4 regions of the Ensifer sp. SSB1 genome follow, and region 1 is predicted to be linked to each of the others. Evidence: predicted binding sites of a transcription regulator. Region 1 holds the regulator's gene; each other region holds the start of a gene.
The links. Region 1 encodes PhoB, which activates phosphate uptake and scavenging genes when phosphate is short. Its sites were predicted from a motif close to TGTCATNNANCTGTCAT; they were not measured.
Positions count from the first base shown of each region.

Region 2: a site for PhoB is predicted at 816-832, ahead of I8N66_RS01045 (DUF1868 domain-containing protein). Genes of this name have one in related genera too.
Region 3: a site for PhoB is predicted at 1,063-1,079, ahead of I8N66_RS04385 (DUF47 family protein). Genes of this name have one in related genera too.
Region 4: a site for PhoB is predicted at 1,179-1,195, ahead of I8N66_RS17565 (PhoX family phosphatase). Genes of this name have one in related genera too.

Region 1 covers NZ_JAEPRP010000005.1:21,957-24,158, reverse strand. Annotated here, with positions in the region: gene I8N66_RS02015 (GcrA family cell cycle regulator) at 186-707, shown strand; gene phoB (phosphate regulon transcriptional regulator PhoB) at 777-1,460, opposite strand; gene phoU (phosphate signaling complex protein PhoU) at 1,713-2,202, opposite strand, start outside.
Region 2 covers NZ_JAEPRP010000003.1:22,334-24,535, forward strand. Annotated here, with positions in the region: gene mtgA (monofunctional biosynthetic peptidoglycan transglycosylase) at 33-779, shown strand; gene I8N66_RS01045 (DUF1868 domain-containing protein) at 883-1,599, shown strand; gene I8N66_RS01050 (glutathione S-transferase family protein) at 1,613-2,202, shown strand, end outside.
Region 3 covers NZ_JAEPRP010000010.1:52,383-54,584, forward strand. Annotated here, with positions in the region: gene recF (DNA replication/repair protein RecF) at 1-968, opposite strand, end outside; gene I8N66_RS04385 (DUF47 family protein) at 1,103-1,747, shown strand; gene I8N66_RS04390 (inorganic phosphate transporter) at 1,747-2,202, shown strand, end outside.
Region 4 covers NZ_JAEPRP010000066.1:4,853-7,054, reverse strand. Annotated here, with positions in the region: gene I8N66_RS17570 (DUF2339 domain-containing protein) at 1-1,074, opposite strand, end outside; gene I8N66_RS17565 (PhoX family phosphatase) at 1,270-2,202, shown strand, end outside.

The DNA of each region.
Region 1 (2,202 bases):
CGATTCGGCTCGATTCCCCGGACTCTTGCCACGGAGTCCGACGGTCAGTACGTTAACATTCAATTACTAGACGCATGCGGCGGACCTAGTCACCAAAAGAGTTATCGCGTTTGCAACCTCGGGGTTCAGCCGGGGTGCGGTGAGGGATTCTGCCATCCCCAACGCTGAGAACGGAGAGTGCAGAGATGAACTGGACTGACGAGCGGGTGGAGAAACTGAAGAAGCTTTGGTCCGAGGGCCTGAGCGCTAGCCAGATCGCGGCACAGCTCGGCGGTGTCAGCCGTAACGCTGTCATCGGCAAGGTTCATCGCCTGAGCCTCCCGGGACGCGCCAAGGCTGGCGGCAGCACCACCGCTGCGGCCCGTCCGAAGCGGCCGACCTCGGCCCCGCGCGCACCGAACTACGCCGCGCGCGTTGCGACCCGCACCGTTGCCCGTCCGTCCGGCGCCACGGTTCTCAAGGAAGAGATCGAAGTCGATCTCGTGGCCGAGCAGGATTTCAGCATCAGCACCGACGTGGTCGTGCCGATGTCGCGCCGCCTCGAGCTGACCCAGCTCACCGAGCGCACCTGCAAGTGGCCGATCGGCGACCCGCTGAAGGAAGAGTTTCACTTCTGCGGCAATGACTCGCCGGAGTCGTCGCCCTATTGCAGCTTCCATGCACGGCTTGCTTACCAGCCCTCGGCCGAGCGTCGACGGATGCGCTAAGGCGCCGCGCGGGAACAAAAGGAAAAGGGGCCGATCGGCCCCTTTTTTATTGGCTTCAATTTGCCATTCTCAGCTTTCGAGCGAGTATCCGGCGCCGCGGACCGTGCGAATGACGTCGGGCATGGTCGAGAAGTTCAACGCCTTGCGCAGGCGGCCGACATGGACGTCGACGGTACGCTCATCGACATAGATGTCATGGCCCCAGACGCCGTCCAGGAGCTGCGAGCGCGAGAAGACGCGGCCCGGAGAGGACATCAGGAACTCCAGCAGGCGGAACTCCGTCGGCCCCAGGCGAACTTCGCGGCTACGGCGATGAACGCGATGGGTTTCCCGGTCGAGCTCGATATCGCCGCAGCGCAGCAACGTCGAGAGCACTTCAGGCTTCGCCCGGCGCAGCATCGCCTTGACGCGAGCCATCAGCTCCGGCGTCGAGAACGGCTTGACCACATAGTCGTCTGCCCCGGTCGCCAGACCACGAACGCGCTCGCTCTCTTCGCCGCGCGCCGTCAGCATGATGATCGGCAGTCGCTCCGTTTCCGGGCGTTGGCGCAGCCGACGGCACAGCTCGATGCCGGAGACGCCAGGCAGCATCCAGTCGAGGATGAGGAGATCGGGCAGACGTTCCTGAAGCCGGATCTCTGCCTCGTCACCCCTGAGGATCGTATCGACGTCGAAGCCTTCCGCTTCCAGATTGTAACGCAGCAGGACGCTCAGCGCCTCTTCGTCCTCGACCACGGCGATTTTTGGCAACATCAGGTAACCACTCCTTACCGTGAGCGCCGTGCGGGTCCAGTGGACCGACCGGCGCTCAGACACTCTAAATCTGGAGCACAACCGCCGTTTTCAAAGGCGGTGCGAAAGCCGCGTGCTTCAGATACAGGAATTCGGGGCCGCGACCGAAGCCGCGACCGGATGATATTCATGGGGCATGCATTGCGAACGCGCGTTCGGCGCTAGAAGGGATGGGGAAGTGTATATGTAACTCCCCTCGCATCCCGCTCTAACCTAGTCGTTGACCGAGCCCAACGTCGACGTGTTGTCATCCTTCGGACGCTCGCCTTCCGGCTGGGCACCCGTAGCCATGTAGTAGATCGTCTCGGCGATGTTGGTCGCGTGGTCACCGATACGCTCGATGTTCTTGGCGCAGAACAGAAGATGTGTGCAGGGCGTGATGTTGCGCGGATCTTCCATCATGTAGGTCAGCAATTCGCGGAACAGCGAGGTGTAGATCGCATCGATCTCCTCGTCGCGCTCACGGATGCTGTTGGCCTTTTCCGGCGAGCGCGAGGCATACACGTCGAGCACTTCCTTGAGCTGCACCAGCGCGAGCTCGGCGAGGTGCTCGAGACCGCGGGCGAGCTTGCGCGGGATGCCGGAACCGGCAACCGCGATCACGCGCTTGGCGGTGTTCTTGCCGAGGTCGCCGACACGCTCCAGATCGGAGGCGATGCGGATCGACCCCATGATCTCGCGAAGGTCGGCGGCGACCGGCTGG
Region 2 (2,202 bases), on a different contig from region 1:
AGCGGATGGACAGCGAGGTGAACAGTCAGGCCGTGAACGTCGTTCCGGAAGCGCGCGAGGAGGGCGAAGTGCCGTCCAGTCGCTGGTCTTCGCTTCGCCGCACGTTACGCACGAGACGCCGCCAGATCATCCTGGCCGTCCTTGGCTTTGTCGCCTTGCCCTATGTGCTGATCATTCTCTACCTTGTCGAGTTCATCCACCCGGTTTCGACGCTGATGCTGCGCGATCTCGTCCTGCTTCGCGGCTACGATCGTCAATGGGTCGAATTCGACAACATCGCCCCGGTGCTGGTGCAATCGGTGATGATGTCGGAGGACGGCCAGTTCTGCGCCCATGACGGCGTCGACTGGGGCCAGATGCGCGGCGTGGTCCAAGATGCGCTCGAAGGAGAATCGACCCGCGGCGCCAGCACCATTCCGATGCAGACGGTCAAGAACCTCTACCTCTGGAACGGTCGCTCCTTCCTGCGCAAAGGCATGGAATTGCCGCTGGCTGTCGCCGCCGATTTCGTCTGGAGCAAGCGGCGGATGATGGAGATCTACCTGAACATCGCCGAATGGGGTGACGGGATCTACGGTATCGAAGCTGCGGCTCGCCACCATTTCGGAGTTTCCGCGTCGAAGCTTTCGCGCCGGCAGGCCGCACTGCTCGCGGTTTCGCTGCCCAACCCGAAGGAGCGCAACGCCGGCAAGCCGGGCCGCGGGCTCAAGCGCCTGGCGAACCTGATCGAGCGCCGTGCCAGCCGCTCCGGCGGCTACATCACCTGCCTTTATGATTAGGATCAGACCTTTTCATTGGATGGGCTCGCCGGGCGATGTCATGCTCGCGTAGTAGAGTTCTGCCATCTGGGCCTCTCTCCGTTTGAAAGGCCCCGTCTCTCCCATGATTTCGATCTCTCCCTCGCTTTTCGCCTTCGGCCGCAGCGCCAATGATGCTCCACCGAAACATCTCGGAACCCGCTACGGCTCTGACGGCTGTTTCTTGCGCGAACCGGGCAACACGGTCGTCTCCCACGTCACGGCCGGATCGGCGTCAGAGGTTGCCGTGCTCGCAGTGCGCGATCGTCTGCTGGCGATGCCCGAGGCAGAGCAATTCGCCTTCACCCATCCGTCGAGCCTGCACATGACGATCTTCCAGGGCATCATCGAATATCGCCGCAGGCTGCCCTATTGGCCCGTTGACATGCCCTTCGACACGTCGATCGATGCGATGACGGAGCACTACTGCGCACGGCTCAAGAATTTTGCGCCGCAGCAGCCCTTCCGGGCGCGGGTGACGGATGTGACGCCGACCGGTCTCGCGCTCGAGGGAGACAGCGCTGCCGATCGCGCTTGCCTCAAGGCTTGGCGCGATGCTTTCGCCGCAGTCTTCGGCTATCGGCATCCGGATCATGACGACTACGCGTTTCATATCACCTTCGCCTATGTCATCGACTGGCTCGATGACACGGCACTGCCGCGCTGGCAGGAGATGTTGAGCGAACAACTTGCCTATCTCAGGGACCGGGTGCCGGTGATCGAGCTCGATCCGCCGGCTTTCTGCTCCTTCGAGGACATGAACCATTTCGAGGAACTGATCGTTTTCTCGGACAGACCTTAGCCAAGGAACAGAAATGACCGGACTTACCCTTTACGTCGGCAACAAGAACTATTCGTCCTGGTCGATGCGGCCCTGGATGGCGATGACCGCCGCGGGCATCGATTTCGAGGACGTGGTCATTCCCTTCGACTTTGCTGCGGGCAATCCCGATATCCGCGCGGTGTCGCCGACGGGACGTGTGCCGTTGCTACGGCATGGAGAATTGCTTGTCTGGGAGTCGCTGGCGATCATCGAATACGTCGCCGAGCTCTTTCCCAATGCCGGGCTCTGGCCCGCGGATCGCGAGGCCCGCGCCCGGGCGCGCAGCTATTCCATGGAGATGCTCTCCGGTTTCCGGGCGTTACGCGGTGCCTGCCCGATGAATGTCCGCCGGGAGAAGCAGGCTCTTGAGGTGGATGCCGACGTTCGCGCCGATGTCGCCCGCATCGAGCAAATCTGGAAGCAAGCGCTTGCCCGATCCGGCGGCCCGTTCCTCTTCGGCGCCTTCGGTGCAGCAGACGCGATGTACGCTCCTGTGGTTAGCCGTTTCGACGTCTATGATCTCGTTGCGGATCAGGAATCGCTCGGATACATGCAACGGATGAAGGCGCATCCCGCCTACCG
Region 3 (2,202 bases), on a different contig from region 1:
ACCAGGCCGACGAGCAAGGCCTTTTGCTCCCCGGTCGAACACCGCGCCGCCTCCATATCCTTGTCGCGGTGGCGCACGAGCAGATCGCTCCGGTGCGGTCCGTCGAGCGTACGGCCCGCCGCTGCGTCGCGCGGGCGCCCGTCGCGCAGCATCCCCAGATATTGTTCTTCGAGATCATAGGCCGGGCGATGGCCTTCACCGTCGAGAAAACCGGAAAGCGCCAGATGCGCCGACGGGAAGACGGTGTCGTCCACATTCCGTTCGACGAGCGCGGTCAATAGGCCGAGCATTTCCTGCCGCGCCAGCGCCATCGACACGCCGAGACCGGCCATCTCGCGCTCGATGGCCGTCAGCCACGCCGGGTCCGGCCGAAATTCGCTGAGCAGGCGGTTGCGGCTGCGCATCGCCCGGTCGAATTCGCTGGCGCGCCGGCCATGCTCCGGATCGAGCGAAAGCACCAGCCGGTCGAGGAACCGGCGCCGGTCGGCCGAGGGGCCGGTGAAGAGCCCGTCCATCGACGGCGTCAGCCAGAGAACACGCAGGTGATCCGTCAATTCGTCGACGGTCGACGCCGGCGTTCCGTTGAGCCGCAGCCGTCGGGATTGCCCTTCCGTCGCACCAGCGGTGCCGGTGCCGATCTCGACCGGCCCTTCCATGCCTTCGACGTCGGCAAAGACGGAAAACCCGTCGCTTGCGCCGACGCGCGTCACGTCGGCATAGGCCGCACGCCTGAGGCCCCGCCCGGGCGACAGGAAGGAGACTGCCTCCATGAGGTTGGTCTTGCCGGCGCCGTTCTCTCCCGTCAGCACCACATGGCGCTGGTCGAGTTCCAGCGAGAGCGCCGAATAATTGCGGAACTCCGTGAGCTTCAGGCGGTTGAGAAAGACCTTATGTGGCATCGGCAGTCCGGATTCGACGTTGCGCGCAGCTAGGACGAAAGCAGGCGCCAAGGCAAGGTGAAACGGCATGCATGTCCATATCGGTGCAAGTTGGCCAATTTCGGCGGGGGAAAGGCGACAAACCCCTTGGATCAGGTGCTTTTCTTGGGCGCTCCGGTCAAATATGACAGTTTCATGACAATCCACGAATGGACATATTTGTGATGCTGGCTTGGTTCCGCAAACTACTTCCCCGCGAGGATCGCTTTTTCGACCTCTTCGCAAAACACTCGCTCACCGTCGTCGGTGCCGCCGAAGCACTCGACAAGCTGCTTGCCGGCGGCGACGACATGGAGAAACAGTGCGACCGGATCGTCGCGCTTGAAGATGAAGCCGATCATATCACCGCCGATGTGCTCCTGGCCGTCCGTCGGTCCTTCATCACGCCCTTCGACCGTGGGGACATCAAGGATCTGATCCAGTCGATGGATGATGCCATCGACATGATGCACAAGACGGTCAAGACAATCCGGCTCTACGAACAGAAAAGCTTCGACCCCGGCATGCGCGAAATGGGCACGATCGTCGGCCGGGCCGCGCATCTGATTGCCGAGGCTGTGCCGTTGCTCGACCGCATCGGCGTCAATCACGACCGCCTCATCGCCATTGCCGAGGAGGTCACCCGCCTCGAGGGACACTCCGACGAACTGCACGAGCAGGGTCTCAAGGACCTGTTCCACCGTTACGGCGCGAGCAACCCGATGGCCTATATCATCGGCAGCGAGATCTATGGCCAGCTGGAAAAGGTCATCGACCGTTTCGAGGACGTCGCCAATGAAATCAGCGGCATCGTGATCGAGAACGTCTGATGGATGCGACGCTCGCCTTTCCGTTGCTCGTCGGGCTGATCGGCATCGCGCTGTTCTTCGACTTCCTGAACGGTCTGCACGATGCCGCCAATTCCATCGCGACGATCGTTTCGACGCGGGTGCTCAGGCCGCAATATGCGGTCCTGTGGGCGGCCTTCTTCAACTTCATCGCCTTCCTGTTCTTCGGCCTGCACGTGGCCGAGACGCTCGGCAAGGGTATCATCGATCCCGGAATCGTCACGCCGCTGGTGATCTTCTCGGCGCTCATGGGGGCGATCGTCTGGAACATCGTCACCTGGCTCTTCGGCATCCCGTCGAGCTCCTCGCACGCGCTGATCGGCGGCCTCGTCGGCGCCGGCCTTGCCAGCACCGGATTTAGTTCCATCGTCTGGACCGGCCTTTTGAAGACCGTAGGCGCCATTTTCATGTCGCCCGCGATCGGTTTCTTCCTGGCG
Region 4 (2,202 bases), on a different contig from region 1:
CTCCGCTCCCTCCGGGGCCTCGGGCGCGGGTGCTGCTTCCGTAGCACCCGGCCAAATGAGGCCGGTACCAGCGATCATCACCAGCAGTGCGAACGCGACCGGCAGCGGCTCGAATGGCGCGGTCGCGGCGATGTAAGCCAGCCCCCAGAGCCCGATGCCGGCATTGGCCAAAGTCGGAACCACGGTCCAGCTGCGCAGCCGCGAGGCAGAAATCGTCGCCAGCCAGACAACCGAGAGAAAGCCGAAAAGCACCCAGGGGCGCGGCTCACCGCTAGAGACGAGCGCCGGCGTTGCGAGCGAGGCAAGCAGGCCGAGGCCGGCGAGTGCCTGCCCGTGCAGCAGCGACAGGCCGACGGTCGCCAGCGAAATCGCGGCCAGCAGCACGAATGCCGTGCCTGTGCCGATATAGCCGTAGATGCCATAGGCGGCATAGGCGACACCAAAGAGTGTGACGGCACCGGCAGCCGTCAGGATACCGGGGATCATTGCATTCTGGAATTCATTGGCGATGACAGGCACCGCCCGCCTGCGGATGATCTCGCCTGCCGCCGTCAGCAGGAGGCCGAAGAGGGCAGCGAGCGTCAGGCGAACCGCGGGGCTCAGCAGGCCGGCATCGATGGAATACTTGACCATGAAGACGCCGCCGAGAGCGAGCGCGATGCCGCCGACCCAGACGGCCCAACGCGCGCCGAGACGGCTCTCCAGGCTTTCGGCCTGGCGGGGCGTGGCCTGCACCGGCTGTGGCGCTTCCGTGTTGGCAGCGATCGTCTCTTCGACTTCGATATCCGCCGCCTTCTCCTCGCCACCGAAGATGCGGGCGCCCTCGGCCGCGCTGGCCGCTAGGTCGCCGCCGGTATCCTCGACCGTCTCCGGTTCCACCGGCAATTCGGGCGTGGCTGCCAGCTCTTCGCTCGTTGATTCGGCCCGAATGCCTTCGCCCGAAGAGGCCTTCAGCCTTGCGACCTCCGCCTTCAGCGCGGCGATTTCGGCCCCCAGTCGCTCGGCCGTCTTGCGACCGCCGGCGAAGGCGGAAAGAGCGAGGATAAAGGCAACAAAGGCAAAGAGTTCGAACATGTATTCCCCTGACGGTCGCACTGGCGTGCTCGGCGCAACCATACAAACTTTTGCGCGGTCACCAAATCCATAGACGTCCGAGCGCTGTAATCTCTTCACGGAAATGTCGCAGAACTGTCACCGGGCAGCTGGTACAGGCGGATGAACACCGCTGTCTCGCGCGGTGGTTTCCATCGTTCAACAGGAGACCCGATCATGGACAAGCATCTCGCCCAGACGGAAGAGACCGAATTCAAGACGCTGACGGAACGCAGGGAAGAGCTGGAAGACATCGGCCACAACTGTTCCGCCAACCCGACGATGGGCGACATCATCCATCGCCGTTTCTCGCGCCGCTCCTTCATCGGCGGCTCGCTCGCCGTCGCCGCGATTTCGACGACGGTCAGCCCGCTCGCTCTGCTCACTGCCGACGAAGCACGCGCCGAGGAAGGTTCGCGCTTCGACTTCACCGAGATCGAAGCCGGCGTCGACGAGAAGCACCATGTCGCTGAAGGGTATGATGCGGATATCCTTTTGCGCTGGGGCGACAAGATCTTCGCCGACAGTCCGGAGTTCGACCCGAAGAACCAGACGGCTGCCGCCCAGGAAAAACTCTTCGGCTACAACAACGACTATGTCGGCTTCATCCCGCTCGACGGCAGCGCCGACCACGGCCTGCTCGTCGTCAACCACGAATATACCAATGCCGAACTGATGTTCCCGGCCTTCGCCAGCGTCGTGAAGGAAAAGGTGACGAAGGACGGCAAGGAAGTCGAGGAAGAGAAGGTCGTTCTCGGCGAATACAGCAAGGAACTGGTCGACATCGAGATGGCTGCCCATGGCGGCACGATCATCGAGATCCGCAAGGTCGACGGCAAGTGGCAACCGGTTCTCGATGGCAAGAACAACCGCCGCATCACCGTCAACACCGAGATGCAGATCACCGGTCCGGCCGCCGGCCACGACCGCCTGAAGACGCCCTCCGACCCGACCGGCAAAAAAGTCTTCGGCACGCTTAACAATTGCGCCGGCGGCGTCACCGCCTGGGGCACCTACATGATGGCCGAGGAAAACTTCAACGGCTATTTCGGCGGCGAGATCGCCGAAGACCATCCTGAATACAAGCAGCTGAAGCGCCTGGGCGCACCG